Regions from separate parts of the Streptomyces sp. MGP-BFMKR1 genome, predicted to be linked through region 2. Evidence: riboswitches for the same ligand, from Rfam matches in the RefSeq annotation. Region 2 holds a riboswitch; the other holds the start of a gene.
The links. Region 2 has a riboswitch for cobalamin ahead of AC3CHW_RS28225 (cobalamin biosynthesis protein). Riboswitches for the same ligand answer to the same signal wherever they lie in the genome.
Positions count from the first base shown of each region.

Region 1: another riboswitch for cobalamin. It lies ahead of AC3CHW_RS06895 (GHMP family kinase ATP-binding protein); the one in region 2 lies ahead of AC3CHW_RS28225 (cobalamin biosynthesis protein).

Region 1 covers NZ_CM173408.1:1,871,971-1,879,736, reverse strand. The annotation lists gene AC3CHW_RS06910 (MFS transporter) at 1-861, opposite strand, end outside; gene AC3CHW_RS06905 (ATP-grasp domain-containing protein) at 854-2,113, opposite strand; gene AC3CHW_RS06900 (cysteine synthase family protein) at 2,110-3,132, opposite strand; gene AC3CHW_RS06895 (GHMP family kinase ATP-binding protein) at 3,129-4,133, opposite strand; cobalamin riboswitch at 4,266-4,481, opposite strand; gene AC3CHW_RS06890 (NUDIX hydrolase) at 5,036-5,536, shown strand; gene AC3CHW_RS06885 (carotenoid oxygenase family protein) at 5,595-6,983, opposite strand; gene AC3CHW_RS06880 (LLM class flavin-dependent oxidoreductase) at 7,379-7,766, shown strand, end outside.
Region 2 covers NZ_CM173408.1:7,034,523-7,042,288, reverse strand. The annotation lists gene AC3CHW_RS28250 (hypothetical protein) at 1-878, opposite strand, end outside; gene AC3CHW_RS28245 (alpha/beta hydrolase) at 1,161-2,279, opposite strand; gene AC3CHW_RS28240 (class II aldolase/adducin family protein) at 2,395-3,147, opposite strand; gene AC3CHW_RS28235 (inorganic phosphate transporter) at 3,512-4,930, shown strand; gene AC3CHW_RS28230 (hypothetical protein) at 5,033-5,275, shown strand; cobalamin riboswitch at 5,526-5,655, shown strand; gene AC3CHW_RS28225 (cobalamin biosynthesis protein) at 5,831-6,838, shown strand; gene AC3CHW_RS28220 (cobyric acid synthase) at 6,853-7,766, shown strand, end outside.

The DNA of each region.
Region 1 (7,766 bases), 5.2 Mb from region 2:
GCCGGCGAAGCCGACGGCGAGCGCCAGGGCGTACGGCATGCTCCGGATCAGCCCGGAGGCGAGTGGTTGGACGACGATGACCAGCGCGAAGCAGAGCAGCAGCACCAGGCTGTAGAACTCGCTCGAAGCCCGCTCGACCGCGTAGACGGCCAGGTAGTGCTGGAAGTGGAAGTAGAGGTAGAAGGAGACGGCGCAGGCGGCGAACGGCAGGATCGGCAGGCCGGACAGCAGACCCCGTGGCGCGGACTCGGTGGCCGGCAGCCGCTCGCCCTGTGGCGTGGGCAGCCGGGCGTGGCCCGCCGTGACCGCGACGAACAGCGCCGTGACGGCGAGGAAGAGCCAGCCGGGCGAGGAGAGCACGAACGGCCCGGCGATCAGCGGGCCCACGGCCATGCCCGCGTTGAGCGCCGCGTTGCCCGCCGACAGGTACGCCGGGCGACGCTCCTCGTCCACGCCGTGCACCAGGTACGCCTTGTTCGCCGGCAGGTAGAGCGCCGCGCCGCAGCAGGTGAGGATCAGCGCCGCGACGGCCAGCGGCGGCCACCGCAGCGCGAGCAGTAGGCCCACGAACCCGGCCGTGCGCACCACCAGCGCGCACAGCATGGTGCGCCGCAGCCCGATCCGCTCCGCGAGCGCCCCGCCCACGATCCCGCCGGAGAACTGCACGAGGGACGCCGCGGCCAGCACCAGGCCGACGGCGCCGAGCCCCATGCCGAGCCGTTCGTGCAGGAACACCGACATGAACGGCAGCACCATGAAGCTGCCGAGTGGGATCAGGAACGAGCTGAGCAGCAGGAAGCGCAGCGGGCCGCTGAGCGCGGCCAGGGTGGCGCGCAGGCCCTCGCGCGGGGGCTCAGCCATCGCCGGGCGGGTTCTCCGCCTGGTCGGGGAGGGGCGTGGTGCGTACGCGCAGCGCGTTGGCGGCGGCCACGGCCCGGTGCGTGGCGAGCTCGGCGGTCTCGGCCTCGGCGTAGACGATGCCCGCGTAGCCCCGGCTGTCCGTCAGGTGCTCGATCCGGTCGCCGGGGCGCTTGGTCGGGTACCAGGCCGGCGCGCCGGGCATGTCCGCCAGCCGCTCCACGCCGGTGACCTCGGTGAACACGCCGGGCTCGGCCGGGTAGCCGAGGACGAAGGCGACGGCGGGACCGCCGGGCAGTTCGGCGTCGAGCAGGCGGGGGCGGCGGCCGACGGCCGTCTCGATCATCGCCTCGTACACGTTGGTGCCGAGCGCCCGGCACAGGCCCTCGCCGACCAGGGCGCCCCCGATGCGCGGGTTGACCTCCACCACCTCCGGGCCGTCGGTGGTGAGCACGAACTCCAGGTGGGCGAAGCGGTCGGTGTAGCCGATGGCGGCCAGCACCCGGTCCAGCCACCGTTCGAGGGCGTCCCGCTGCTCGTCGGGGAAGGCGACGGGGAACGCGGTGACCTCCTCGCGGAAGGACGGTTCCGCCGACATCAGCCGGCTGGAGACGCCGAGCAGTCGGGTGCGGCCGGCCCAGGTGAGGGTCTCGGCGCTGTAGACCGGGCCGCTGAAGTACGGCTCGGCGAACAGGCGGCCGGTCAACCGCCGGCCGGCGGCCGTGTCCAGCGCGGCCTGCCACTCCCGCTCGTCCCGGACCAGGTAGACGTTCTGGCTGCCGGTGCCGGCCGTGTCCTTGAGCACGGCCGGCAGCCCGACCTCTTCCAGGAGCGCGGCCCGTAGCGCCCGGTCACGCGCGGCCTTGGCGGCCTCCACGGCCCGGCCTCGGGTGAGGCCCGCCGCGTGCAGCCGGTTGCGTACGGCGGCCTTGTCGCGGGTCAGCCGCAGCGCCGCGGCGTCGAGCCCCGGCAGGCCGAACCGGGCGGTCAGCTCGGCGCCGACCAGCGTCCAGGTGTCGGTGGAGCTGATCAGGCCGCGCAGCCCGGGGGTCGCGGCCAACTGGTCGGCCACCCGCTCGGTGTCGAAGGTGTCGACCTCCACGACGTCGAGCGCGCCGGCGGGCAGCCGTTCCAACTCGTACGCGTAGTACGACGGGTCGCGGGTCAGCAGCCGCAGCCGCTCGCCCAACGTGTTGGCGGCGCGCACCAGGTGGCCCAGGCCGAAGGTGAGCGATTCCAGGCAGACCACGCTCATGCCGCCTGCTCCTTCCAGTGGGCCGGGCACGCGCCGCGGTTCCAGGCCATCGCGGACCAGGGCATGGACATCCGCGCGGGGTCGGTGATCTCCACGGGGCCCAGCGAGGCGACGTCGAGGGCCTCGGCGTGCCGGGCGAAGACGCGCTCCACGTACCGGTGGCCGGTGTCGGCGGCGATGACCAGGTGCAGCCGGTCCGGATGGCGGCGGACGTCGTCCGTGGCGGCCAGGTAGGCGGCGCCGGTGGACAGGCCGGCGAAGACGGCGTGTTCGCGCAGCAGGGCGACGGCGCCGGAGAGGGCGTGTCGGAAGTCCATCCAGTGGATGGCGTCGTAGAGGTCGTGCCGGACGTTGTCGAAGACGATCGAGGAGCCGATGCCCGCGATGATGGCCTCCGGGTCGTGGTGGTCCTGGCTGCCGAAGGTGACGCTGCCGAACGGCTGCACCCCCACCAGGCGCACCGACGGGTCCGTGCGCCGCAGGTGCGCCACGAGGCCGCCGGTCGAGGCGCCCGAGCCGACGCCGCCGACCACGGTCAGCGCCTGGCCGGGGAAGGCCGCCGCGAGGGTGTCGGCGACCTCGCGGTAGCCGAGGTAGTGGATGGCGTCGTGGTACTGGCGCATCCAGTGCACGTCGGGGCGCTCGGCGATGATCTCCCGCACCCGTCGCACCCGCAGTTCCTGGTCGAGCTTGAGGTCGGCCGATGGCCTGACCTGTTCCACGGTGGCGCCCAGGATCTCCAGTTGGGCGCGGGTCGTGGCGTCCACGGTGGTGGAGGCCACGATGTGGCAGTGCAGGTGGTAGCGGTGGCAGGCCAGCGCGAGGGCGTGCGCGTAGATGCCGCTGGAGCTGTCGACGAGCGTCTGTCCCGGGCGCACCGTGCCCCGGTCCAGGAGGTGGCGGACGGCCGCGAGCGCCGAGTAGATCTTCATCGACTCGAAGCGGATCAGGACCGTGTCATCGGTGAGTCGGACGAGGTCGGGGACCTTCAGGGCGTCGGCGATGTGGGGGTGGATCACCCGTAGCCTCCTTGGGCGAATGAGCACTGGTGGCCGAGCGAGTGGAAGAAGGCGGACAGTTCGGACTTCGCTTCGGCGGGGGGACGGTGGGCGAAGAGGTAGCCGATCAGGGAGCCGGTGTGGGCGACGAAGATCCCGTCGGCCCCGAAGTGCTCGCGGTGGGCCAGCACGCGCGCGAACGTGCGCTTGGGCAGGACCTGTTGGGAGAGCGTGGCGCTGGTGGTCGCCGCCCGGGCGACGGCGGCCGGGTCGGCGGACTCGAACCCCTTGAGCAGGTCGGTCAGGCACCGCTCGTACTCGCTCGCCCGCCGCGCGTAGTGCCGCAGCAGCGGCGCGGTGACGGCGCTGGTGTCCACGGTGCCGGGCTCGGTGACGAACGCGGTGTGGAAGCCGATGCCCGTGCCCAGCGTGCGCACCACCTGGTGGCGGGCGCTGAGGTGGAGCGCGAACTCGTCGAGGAAGACGCTGTCGGCCCGCTCGATCGCCGCCAGCACGCCGGTCACCACACCCTGGTCGTAGGGCAGCCCGAAGAGGCGGAACAGGCAGCGCAGCGTCGCCACGATGTCGGCGGTGGAGCTGGCCATCCCCACGCCGACGCGCAGTTCGGAGTGGGTGCTCCAGTGGCCGGGCGGCAGCCGCAGGCCGAAGTGGTCCAGGAAGAGGCGGACCGCGCGCGCCGCCTTCTCGCCCGGCGGCAGGGCCCCCGGGCGGCCGGCGCCCGGCGTGAAGTACGCCCAGGAGTGGCGGTCCACGGGGAACGACACGAGGGCGATGTCCGGGGCGCCGCCGGCGCGCAGCGGCCCCTGGTACAGCTCGCCCAGCGTGCCGTGACAGACGCCGGCGGCGGTGCGGGGACCGGGAACGATGCCGGGATCGGCGCCGGAGCCGGCGGCCGACGGGCCGCCCCGGGCGGCGGGGGGTGCCGACGGCGCGGGTCTGGGCGCGGCCGGGTGTGGATCGGCCGGTGGCTGGCCCGGGCGCGGACTTCCGTGACCATGCACGCGTCCTCCCTCGTCGTCCCGCGCCCCGAGCGCCGACCGGAAGGGAGGGGGCGGTTCGGCGGGCACGACGCCCGGTCAACCGCCTGTACCGCCGACCCAGTCCTCGAGGTCACCGTGCACAGCACGCGCGACAGGGCGCGTGCGCAGTTGGCAGGTCTTCGGACTCGTGGAACACCTGCCGGACTTCCGACGGGCACCTACTGACCGCCGCGCACCGAGACCCTGGGGCCGGGCGCGCCGACGGCGTTCGCTCACACTCACCGTTGCGGGACAGTCCCGGACTCACACCGGGTTCCCTCTTGCGCCGCGCCACTGGACGTGGCGCGAACCGACTGCGCGTATCAGCGTAGGGGCGCTCGCGCCACTTGCGACAGGGCGTGTTCCAGCCTTGTCCTGATGTGGCTGGGTGTCCTGATGCGAACGGTGTACGAGGTGCGCGAGGGGCTGGGCCCGCCGGTGCCTGGGGCATCGGCGACCGCGTCGTGGCCGGTCAGCCGCGTCCGACCGGGCGCGTGCGGGGCACCGGCCGTACGCGCCGGGGGCGGGCCCCGCCTCCCGGCGTCCGGTGCGCGGCCCCGCGAGCGTCCGCCAACTGCGGCGCAGCGCCGTGCTCGTGGGCGCCCTGGGGCGCTCGGGCCCTGCGGGTCAAGCGGGTCAATTGAGCCGTGACCGAAAGGAAGCGGCTGCTGTGCCCGTGCGGGCACTCGGCCGGGCGACACGCGCTCTCGCGACGCCCCCGAACCCGTGGCGGCCTCGGTCTCGCGGGAGCCGGCGCCGACCCGGCGGGCGGCTCCGCGCAGCCCGGCGTCACCCCCTTGGCGCGGCGCCGTCCATGATCGATAGTGGCGCGGAGCCGCGTACCCCGCGACCGCCCGCCACCCTCTCCCTTCGGAGGCCCACTCATGGAAACGCCCGCTCGCACGCGCGTGTCGGCCTACGCCATCGCCACCACGGCCGACCAACTGCTGCTGACGCGGCTCTCCGACGCCTCACCCGTCTTCGCCCCCGGACTGTGGCACCTGCCGGGCGGCGGCATCGACCCGGGGGAGCAGCCGCGGCAGGCGCTGGCGCGGGAGGTGTACGAGGAGACGGGCCTGGAACTGCTGGACGCGCACCTGGTGGGCGCGCGGAGCTACGCGGCCCACCGACTCGGGGTGCGCTGGCACCTGGTGGGCCTCTTCTACGTCGCGACGCTGGCGCCGGGCCCGTTGCGGGTCACGGAGCGGGACGGGTCGACCGGCGCGGTGCGGTGGCTGCCGCGCTCCGGCCTGACCCCCGTGACCCTGTCCCCGGCCGCGCGCGACGGCCTGGCCCTGCTCGCGGCACCGGACGGGTCGGCCGGCCCCCTGGCACCGACGCCGGACGGGCCGGCGGCGCGGGACACCCCCACGCCGCGTTCCTGAACACCGCCGCACGCCGCGCGTCCGCGCGCACCGCACGAACGCCCGGCTGGCTCGCCGCTCAGGCCGCGCCGTGCGGACCGGGCAGGTGACTGTCGTCGATCCACGAGCCGTGGATGCCGCCCGGCACGCGGTGCGGGAGATCGACGGTCGCCAGCGGGCCCGAACCCAGGTCGGCGGCGTTGAGGACCAGGAGGCGCGAGGCGTCGTCGGCGAGGTCGCTGACCAGGGTCAGCAGATACCCGTCGTCCTCCCGGACGCCCCCGTCGGCCGGCACGAACACCGCCTCGCCCGGCATCTGTCCCGGCCCCAGGCGCGACAACTCCCGGCCGCCGGCGTCGTGGTCGTACTTGACGACGGCGTACTCGGTCAGCTCCGGCCCGGGAAAGGCCACCCCGTACACGAACCGGTTCGCGCTCCCGGTGAACTCCTCGTTGATCGTCGGGAACTCGCTGACCAGCCCGTCCAACGGCTGCTCCGTGGCGCGCCCGGTGACCGGGTCGAGGACCCAGCGGTGGGCGGTGGCGCCGACGACCGGATCGGGCGCGTGGCCGGGCGCCCCGGTCCACCACTTCCAGGACTGCTCCCACCCGGCGCGGTCGTAACGCGGCCCCGTGAGGACGACGCGCCCCCGCTCGTCCTCGTACGCGTTGGCCACGTGCAGCAGCGCCCCGGGCGCCACCTCGTACCACCGCACGACCGCCGGTCCCGAGCGGGGCATCACGCCGATGCGCGGCGGGTGGTCGTCGCTCCAGCGGTACGGGATGCCCGACGGCTCGGCGGGGTCGAAGACCACGGGCAGGTCGAGCCAGACGACGTGCCGCGCGGTGAGCCCGAAGTCGTGCATCAGGGTCGGGCCGGCGCCGGGGACGACCTCGCTGCGCACGATCCGCCCCTGTGCGTCGGCGACGTGGTAGACGAGGTACGGCGGCACCGGGCTGTAGCCGAAGAAGTGCAGTTCACCGGTGGCCGGGTCGGTCTTGGGGTGCGCGGTCATGGCCGTGGTCAGCGCGCCGCCGAAGTCGAAGGCCCCGACCGTGTCGAGCTGGGGCGTCACCTCGTACGGGAGGTTCGCCTCCTGGAGGGCGAGGATGCGGCCGGCGTGCTCGACCACGTGCGTGGCGGCGCTGCTGACCCGCGGGTCGGGGACGCCGTCCGGGCCCTTCTCGGGGACGCCTTCGAGGGCGGGGGTGCGCACCCAGCGGTTGCGGTACCACTCCGCGCGCCCGTCGCGCAGCCGCAGCCCGTGCAGCATGCCACTGCCCCGGAACCAGTGCGTGGGCGTGTGGCCGGGCCTGGGGTTGTGCCCGTTGCGGAAGTACCGGCCGTTCAGCTCGGGCGGCAGGGTGCCGTGCACCGTGAGGCCGTGCGCGGTGACCTCGTCGACCAGCGGCGTGTAGTGCCCGCTGACATACGGCTTGGGCGGCGTGGGGGTGGTGGGGGTGAACATGACGGCTTCCCTTCGCTGTGGGTGTGTGGTTAGTGAGTCACTATTCGGGACGGGGTCGGGTGCTGGTGGTGGCTGGAGGTGGCGCGGGGGTCGGCTGGGCTGGGTCGGCTGCCTGCTCGTGAGCGCGGGATGTGGTGGAGAGTGGTGAAATGGCTGCTAGTCAGGCCGTTTACCGGAGTGGTCGGGCGCGCGTGTGGGGTCTTGCGGGAGTGGGAGGGGTGGCGTGGGTGCGTGCGGTGGTTGAGCGATCCCCGACGTCTCGGACGGCCGTTACGAAGGTCGTGGCGGGCCGGCCACAACAGTAAGAGTAATAAACCACTCACACCTTGCGGGGTCAAGCGTCACCGATGACTGGCGGGTGGAACGCGCGACCTGCCGTGGCGGGTGGGCCTGACATGACTGTGGGACTCGCGCTCAACGCGGCGGACGCCGCCAACCAGGTCGACGCCACCGTGGACCTCGCCAGGGAGGCCGCCGCCGCGGGGCCGCGGTCGGCCTGGTTCGGCCAGACCTTCGGCGCCGACTCGCCCCAACTGGCCGCCATCGTCGGGCGCGAGGTCCCGGAGCTGCGGGTGGGCACCTCGGCTATCCCGGTCTTCGGGCGGCACCCGCTGCCGGCCGCCGGGCAACTCGCCTTCTCCGAACGGATCCCGTCCTACGCGCGGGTGATCGAGCTGTCGGGCGCGCGGCGCGCCGTCGACGTGTCGGTGATCGGCGACGAGTCGGCGCTCGCCGCCGAGGTGCGGCGCTACCGGGACGCGGGCGCGACGGAGGTGGTGTTCT
Region 2 (7,766 bases):
TCGGCGAGCCCGCCCAGCGCCCAGGTCAGCAGCGACTCGGGGACCTCACAGGCGGACGCGCCCGCGCCGGTCCCCTCCCCCGCCGCCGCCTCCGCGGCACTCGGCGGGGCGGCCGTGGCCAGGTCGAGGCCGGCGTGCGGGCCGGGCAGCGGCTCGGGCGGGGCGGCCAGGCGAGGGCCCGGCTCGGCGGCGCCGCGCTGCGGGGCACGCTGGCCGTAGGGGACCTCGCAGCGCTCCGTACGCAGCTCCGCGACCCGCTTGCGCAACAGGTCGAGCAGGGCGGGGAAGCCCACGGGGCCCGCCGAGAGCTGCAACAGCGAGAGCAACTGCGGCACGGCCTCGATGACTTCGGCCACGGCGGCCGGAGTGGCCTCCGCGTCGGCCCGGCCGCGCGGGCCCCGGTCGTCCGGCAGCCAGGGGTGGGCGATGGACCAGGCGTCGAACAGCGCGACCCAGCCGCGGAGCACGGCCGAGTCGTCGCGGTCCCAGGCGCGCAGCCGCCAGCCCGCCCGGGCGGCGCCGCCGTGCAACTCGATCAGGCCGGCGAGGCGGGCCCGGTCCCAGTCGGTACGTACCTGAGCGGGCGTCAGGCCGAGGGCCGTGGCCGCGCGGTCGGCGGCCACGTCGGACAGGGCGCCGTACGCCCCTGGCCGCAGCGCCGCGTCACCGTTCGGCTCGGCGGCGGCCCAGCGGGCGACGCGGGCGGCACCGGCGAGCGAGGCCCGTGCCTGGCGGGCAAGTTCCGCGGGTGGCGGGGTGCCCTCCGGTGGTCGTGGAGCGGGGCGGGTGCCGCGCTGCGGCACTGCCCGGCGGGCACCGGCGATCGGCCGGTGGGGGACGAGTCGGAGTCGGGAGTCGCGCGGGGTACGGGACGTCACAAGAGCAGTCTTGCCCCTGACGGCCCGAAAACCCAATCGGTGGTCATCCGGCCGCGTTCCCGCAACGGGTGTGGCGGTTGGGGCGGATGAGCCGCCTCCCTGGGCCGTATGGGCGTCGGCCGATCCGAACGCCCGCGCGAGCCGAACACGGCCGTGGCACGAAAGTCGGGCGAGCGCGGCATGGCGGCCAGGTGAAGGGCGGGCGTCGGCCGCGCTCGGGCGCGCCCTGCCGAGGCCCACGGCGGGGCGCCCGGCCGGCGGGCCCGTCGCGGGAGGGGGCGCTCAGACCAGCGGGGTGAGGAAGCGGCGCAGCGCCTCCTCGTACCCGACGGGGTCGGCGTTCCACATCGCCGCGTGCGGGGCGCGCGGCACGCTGCGCAGGGTGACCAGGTCCGGGCGGCGCTCGGCGAGGGCGCGGGAGCCGGCCCAGGGGGCCAGGTGGTCGTCGGGCCCGTGCACGATCAGCGTGGGGACCTCAAGGCGGCCCGCGTCGGCCAACTCGGCGAAGTGCTCCGCGTGCAGGGACGCGCGGCCCTGCGCGGCGCGCACCACGAGCGGCAGCAGCGCGGCCGGCGTGCCACGGGCGACGGCGATGGCGCGCAGCGTGGCCTGCCAGTCGAGCACGGGCGAGTCGAGGACCAGGCCGCTGATCAGGTGGCGCAGGGGCGAGTGCGCCGCGGTGTGCAGGGCCATCGAGGCGCCGGTGGACCAGCCGTGGAGCACGACGCGCCGCGCGCCGCGCTGTGCCGCGTAGGCGACGGCCGCGTCGAGGTCGCGCCACTCGGTGTGGCCCAGGTGGCTCACCCCGTCGGGTGACGGGGGCGCCCCGGCGTCCCCGCGGTAGGACACGTCGAGCACCGGGAGTTGCTTGTCGTGCAGGAACCCCAGGACGACCAGCGGGTGCTCGCGGGTGCCACCCAGGCCGTGCACGGTGATCACCCAGGTGTCGCGGGCGGCCGGCACGTACCAGGCGGGGAGCGCGCCGAGTTCGCCCGGGACCTCCACGTCCTCGTAGGCGAGGCCGAGCGCCTGGCCGGGGTCGCCCGCGTACACCTGGGGCGTGAACCAGACGCGCGCGCCCGGCTCCAACGTGCCGCGGGTGACCGATTCCAGGCGGCGCACGACGCAGTCGGCGGGGTGCGGCGCGCCCTCGACGACGGGGCCGACGGCGGCGTGGCAGCCGTCGCCGGTCAGCCCGTACGTCCCGGGGCGCTGGGAGGCCAGGGTGCGGGTCAGGGTGACCTGGCCGGCGGCGGTCGAGTGCACGGTGAGCCTGGGCTCGCCGGGCAGCGGGCGGTCGGGGGTCAGGGCGGCACCGCTGGCGTACCGGCCGGCCAGCACGGCCGTCCCGGCACCCAGCACGGTGGTGGCGGCGACGGCCGCCGCGGTACGCGGGCGCATCCTCCCCAGTGTGGGCGGGGAGCGGCGCGCCGGCCAGTGGGCACCCGTCCGCCGGGTGAGCCGCCACCCGGCCCCGGGCGCCGGGGCCGGGCGCGCGCCCGTGGCCGGGCCGGCGTCAGGCGGGCGGCGCGCCGGCTGGTCCGGGGGGCTGGCCGTAGCCGCGCAGGCGGTCGGTGGCCTCGTCGAGCTGTGCGGCGGTGAGCAGCGCGGGGGCGCGGCCGGGGACGGCAGCGGCGGCCAGCCAGACCTGGCACATCCACTCCAGTTGGGCGGTGTGCTCGTACGCCCGGCGCAGGGTGTCCGCGTAGACGACCGTGCCGTGGTTGCGCAGCAGGCAACCGGTGCGGTCGCGGAGGGCGGCGAGCACGTGCCGGGCGAGTTCGTCGCTGCCGTAGAGGGCGTACGGGGCGACGCGGACGGGGCCGCCGAGCGCGCCGGCCATGTAGTGGACGGCGGGCAGTTCCGTGACGAGCGTGGAGACGGCGGTGGCGTGCACGGCGTGCGTGTGCACGATGGCGCGGGCGTCGGTGGCGCGGTAGATCGCGAGGTGCAGCGGGAGTTCGCTGGTGGGGCGCAGGTGGCCGACGCGCACGCGGCCGTCGAGGTCGACGGCGACCAGGTCCCGGGGGCCGAGCGCGTCGTACGGCACACCGCTCGGGGTGACGAGGACGGTGTCGCCCACCCGCGCCGAGACGTTGCCCGACGTGCCGACGACCAGGCCGTCGCGCGTGCTGCGCCGGGCCGTGGCCACCACCTCGCGCCAGGCCGGCGCGAGCGTCGCGGGGTCCGGGACGGCGCCCGCGGCCCGCCGCTCGTGCCGCTCGTCCCACTCGTCCCCGACGCCTCGCTCGTCCGTCTCCCGTGCCATGGGCCACCTCCGGGCCCGATCCTGTCAGGCCCCCTCGCGCCGCGCGCCGGCCGGTGGGCGAGGGGGCCGGCCGAGCCGTCCCGTCGGGTCGTCACGGACGGTGCGGAAGGCTGCTCCGTACGGGTTACGGGAGAACAGAAACGGGAGATCGGATGTCCGTCACATGTACAACGGATTGAGGTCCGCCGCAGGCCGCTCGCACGCCGCTGACCTGCGACGTTGGACGGCCAACGAGGAGGTGTGAGCATGTCCCCGCCACACCCCCCGGGCCACGTCACCGCGATGCCCTACCTAGTTCACCTTCTGTTCACTCTTCGTACCTACGGTCGCCGGGACGTTGCTCCCTCAACGATTGCCTGGGTGAATGGAACACATCACGCTTCTCATCGGGATCGTGATCATCACGGCCTTGGTGTTCGACTTCACGAACGGCTTCCACGACACGGCCAACGCCATGGCCACCACCATCTCGACGGGGGCGCTGCGGCCCAAGACCGCGGTGGCCATGTCGGCGGTACTCAACCTCGTCGGCGCGTTCCTGTCGGTGGAGGTCGCCAAGACCATCTCCGGCGGCATCATCGACGAGGGGTCCGGCATCCAACCGGAAGTCATCTTCGCCGGTCTGGTCGGCGCAATCGTCTGGAACCTGCTGACCTGGCTCGCCGGGTTGCCCTCCAGTTCCTCCCACGCCCTCTTCGGCGGCCTCATCGGCGCCACCCTGGTCTCCGTCGGCATGGACGGGGTCAACGGCGACGCGGTCGTCATGAAGGTCCTCATCCCCGCGGTCGCCGCCCCGCTGGTGGCCGGCGTCGCCGCCCTCGTCGCCACCCGGCTCACCTACCGCATCGCCCGCGACCGCGACCCGCGGGACACCGCCAAGGGCTACCGCGCCGGACAGATCGCCTCGGCCGCCCTGGTCTCGCTGGCACACGGCACCAACGACGCGCAGAAGACGATGGGCGTCATCACCCTGGCCCTGGTCACCGGCGGCGTCGTCGCGCCCGCCTCCGACCCGCCGATGTGGGTCATCGTCTCGGCCGGTGTGGCCATCGCGCTCGGCACCTACCTCGGCGGCTGGCGCATCATCCGCACCATGGGCAAGGGCCTCACCGACATCCAGCCGCCGCAGGGCTTCGCCGCCCAGACCGGTGCCGCGACCGTCATCCTGGCCTCCTCGCACCTCGGCTTCGCGCTCTCCACCACCCAGGTCTGCTCCGGCTCCGTGATGGGCTCGGGCCTCGGCCGCAAGGGCGGCGTGGTGCGCTGGTCCACCGCCGGCCGGATGGTCATCGCCTGGGGCCTGACGCTGCCGGCCGCCGGCCTCGTCGCCGGCGCCGCCGCCCTCCTCGCCGACCAGGGCGACTGGGGCGTGACCACGGTCGCCGTGCTGGCCGTCATCGCCTGCGGCGCCATCTGGCTGGCCTCGCGCCGCAAGCCGGTCGACCACACCAACGTCAACGACGTCGAGGACGCCCCGGCTCCGGCCGCCGCGGCCGTCGCCGCGGACGCGACCGTCCCCGCCACGGCGGACGCCGCCGCCGAGCCGGTCGGGATCGTGACCGCCGCGGTGCGCAGCGTCGCCCCGCCGCCCACCGAGGCGGCCCTCGCCCAGGCGGCCAGCGACACGGCGCCGCAGCCTGCCGCTCCCGGGGACCCGTCGGCGACCGCAGCCGACTCGCTGCCGGCGCAGCCGACCGGCGCCGAGCGCGAGGCGCGCGGCGCCGCGCCGACCACCGCCACACCCGCCACTTCGGCCGCCGCGCCCGCCAAGGCCACGGTCTAGCAGCGGCCGGCCCCGTCCCTCCGTACGGGGCCCGGGTACGCGCCTCGCGCCCGAGCCCCGTACGACGCGGCAGTACCGCCCCGACGACAAGGAAGCAGTGCCATGAACATCGACTGGGCCGCACTCGGCCAGGTCTTCGGCGTGAGCCTGGTGGTGACCGTCGCCATGGTGGGCGTCTTCACGCTCGGCATCGTCGGCACCTCCGCCAAGCCCTCCCGCGACGCGGCCACGGGCGCCGCCGGCACGGCCGGTGGTTCCGGTGCGCTGGCCCGCTCCGGCGCGTACGCCTGCTTCGCGCTGTGCGCGGCGGCGGTGGCGTACGGGATCTATCTGATCGTCGCCTGAGCCCGGAGTTCGTAGCTCGTAGTTCCTCGCCTGGGGCGGTCGCCGCCGCGGGCGCCTCGCCCCGGGCGGGCGGTGCCGTGTGGACACGGCGCCGCCCGCCCGGGGTGCGTGCGTGGCGTGCGGCGCGCGGGGCGGGCGTGCCTCGGCTCGGGCGCGCCGCGCGCGATGGGCCGTCCCGTCGCAGGTCAACGGCGAGTTGACGGGTCTTCCCGGGCCGTGGTGGACTGCCGGAGCCAAACGGCGACAGCAGAGGAAGCCGGTGTGAGTCCGGCGCGGTCCCGCCACTGTCACCGGGGAGCGCTCCCCCAGCGCATGGTCACGGCTCGCACACGGCGGGCTGGAAGGCCGGGGTGCGGCGTCGATCCGGGAGCCAGGAGACTCTCGCCGCCGATCACGTCGAACCAGGGCGCGGACCCTGAGTGAGGACACACCGCCATGGCCTGCTGCCGTCCAGCGCCCTTCGCCCTGCCCCCGTCGCCACGTCGCCGCCGCCCCTTCGGGCCACGGCGACCCGGCGCGGCCCTCCCCCTTCGAGGCGCGACGGCGAACTGACCCATGCGTACCGATCATGTTGCGTACGCCTGCGGTGCCGTCCTCGGCTTTCTGGGCGACCGTGCCGTCGGCGATCCGCGCCGGGGCCACCCGGTGGCCGCCTTCGGGCGCGCCGCCGGCGCCGTGGAGCGACGGTTGTGGCGCGACGACCGGGGCCGCGGGGCCCTGCACACCGCCGTGTGCGCCGGCGGCACGGTGCTCGCCGGGGCGCTGCTGGCACGCGCCGCGCGCCGCCCGGCCACCGGTCGGCCCGCGCGCCCGGCCACGACGCTGGGCGGCATCGCCGCCGAGACGGCGCTGACCGCCGCCGCCACCTGGGCCGTGCTCGGCGGCACCACGCTCGGGCGGGAGGCCCGGGTGATCGGCGCCGCGCTCGCGGCGGCGGACGTCGACGCGGCCAGGGACGCGCTGCCGCGACTGTGCGGGCGCGATCCGCAGGCCCTGGACACCCAGCAGATGGCGCGGGCGGTCGTGGAGTCGGTCGCCGAGAACACCTCGGACGCGGTGGTCGGCGCCCTGGTGTGGGGCGCGGCCGGCGGTGTGCCGGGGCTGCTCGGCTTTCGCGCGGTGAACACGCTGGACGCGATGGTGGGGCACCGCTCGCCGCGCTACCGCAAATTCGGCTGGGCCTCGGCCCGGCTCGACGACGTGGTCGGCTGGCCCGGCGCCCGGCTCACGGCGGCGCTGGCCGTGCTCGCCGGGCCGGACCCGCGCGGCGCCTGGGCCGTCGCCCGGCGCGACGCCGGCAGCCACCCGAGCCCCAACGCGGGCCCGGTGGAGGCCGCGTTCGCCGGCGCCCTCGGCGTGCGGCTCGGCGGCACCCTCGCGTACGCGGGCCGCGTCGAGCACCGGCCGGTGCTGGGCGCTAAGAACCGGCCGGTCGAGGTGGCCGACATCGAGCGCGCCGTACGGCTCTCGCGCCGGGTGAGCACGCTGGCCCTGGCGGTAACCGTCGCCGGGCGACTGGCGTACGGCGCCGCCACCATGGGCACGCACCAGGGGAACCGATGAGGGGGACGGGACGCATGGGCGGTGGGTTGCTGGTCGCCGGGACGACGTCGGACGCCGGCAAGAGCGTCGTGACGGCGGGCATCTGCCGTTGGCTGACGCGCCGGGGCGTCAGGGTCGCGCCGTTCAAGGGGCAGAACATGTCCCTCAACTCCTTCGTCACCCGCGACGGCGCGGAGATCGGGCGGGCGCAGGCGATGCAGGCGCAGGCCGCCCGCGTCGAGCCGACCGCGCTGATGAACCCCGTACTGCTCAAGCCCGGCAGCGACCGCTCCAGCCAGGTCGTGCTGTTGGGCAAGCCGGTAGGCGAGCTGAGCGCGCGCGGCTTCTTCGGGGAGCGGGCCCCCGGCGCCCAGGACCCGAGCCCGGTGCCCGGCGGGCGGCAGGCACTCTTCGAGCCGGTCGTGGCCTGCCTTGAGGAGCTGCGGCGCACGCACGACGCGGTGATCTGCGAGGGCGCCGGCAGCCCCGCGGAGATCAACCTGCGCCGCACCGACATCGTGAACATGGGCATCGCCCGGGCCGCCCGCCTGCCGGTGGTGGTGGTCGGGGACATCGACCGGGGTGGCGTCTTCGCCCAGTTCTTCGGCACCACCGCGCTGCTGGCGCCCGAGGACCAGGAGTTGATCGCCGGCTATCTGGTCAACAAGTTCCGCGGCGACGTCACCCTCCTCGAACCGGGCCTGGAGATGCTGCGCGGGCTCACCGGCCGCCGCACCTTCGGCGTCCTGCCGTACGCGGCCGGCCTCGGCATCGACGAGGAGGACGGGCTGCGGGTCTCGCTGCGCGGCGCCGTCCGCGAGGCGCCCGTCGCCCCGCCGGTCGGCGACGACGTGCTGCGGGTCGCGGTGTGCGCCGTGCCGCTGATGTCCAACTTCACCGACGTGGACGCGCTCGCGGCCGAACCGGGCGTGCTCGTACGGTTCGTCGA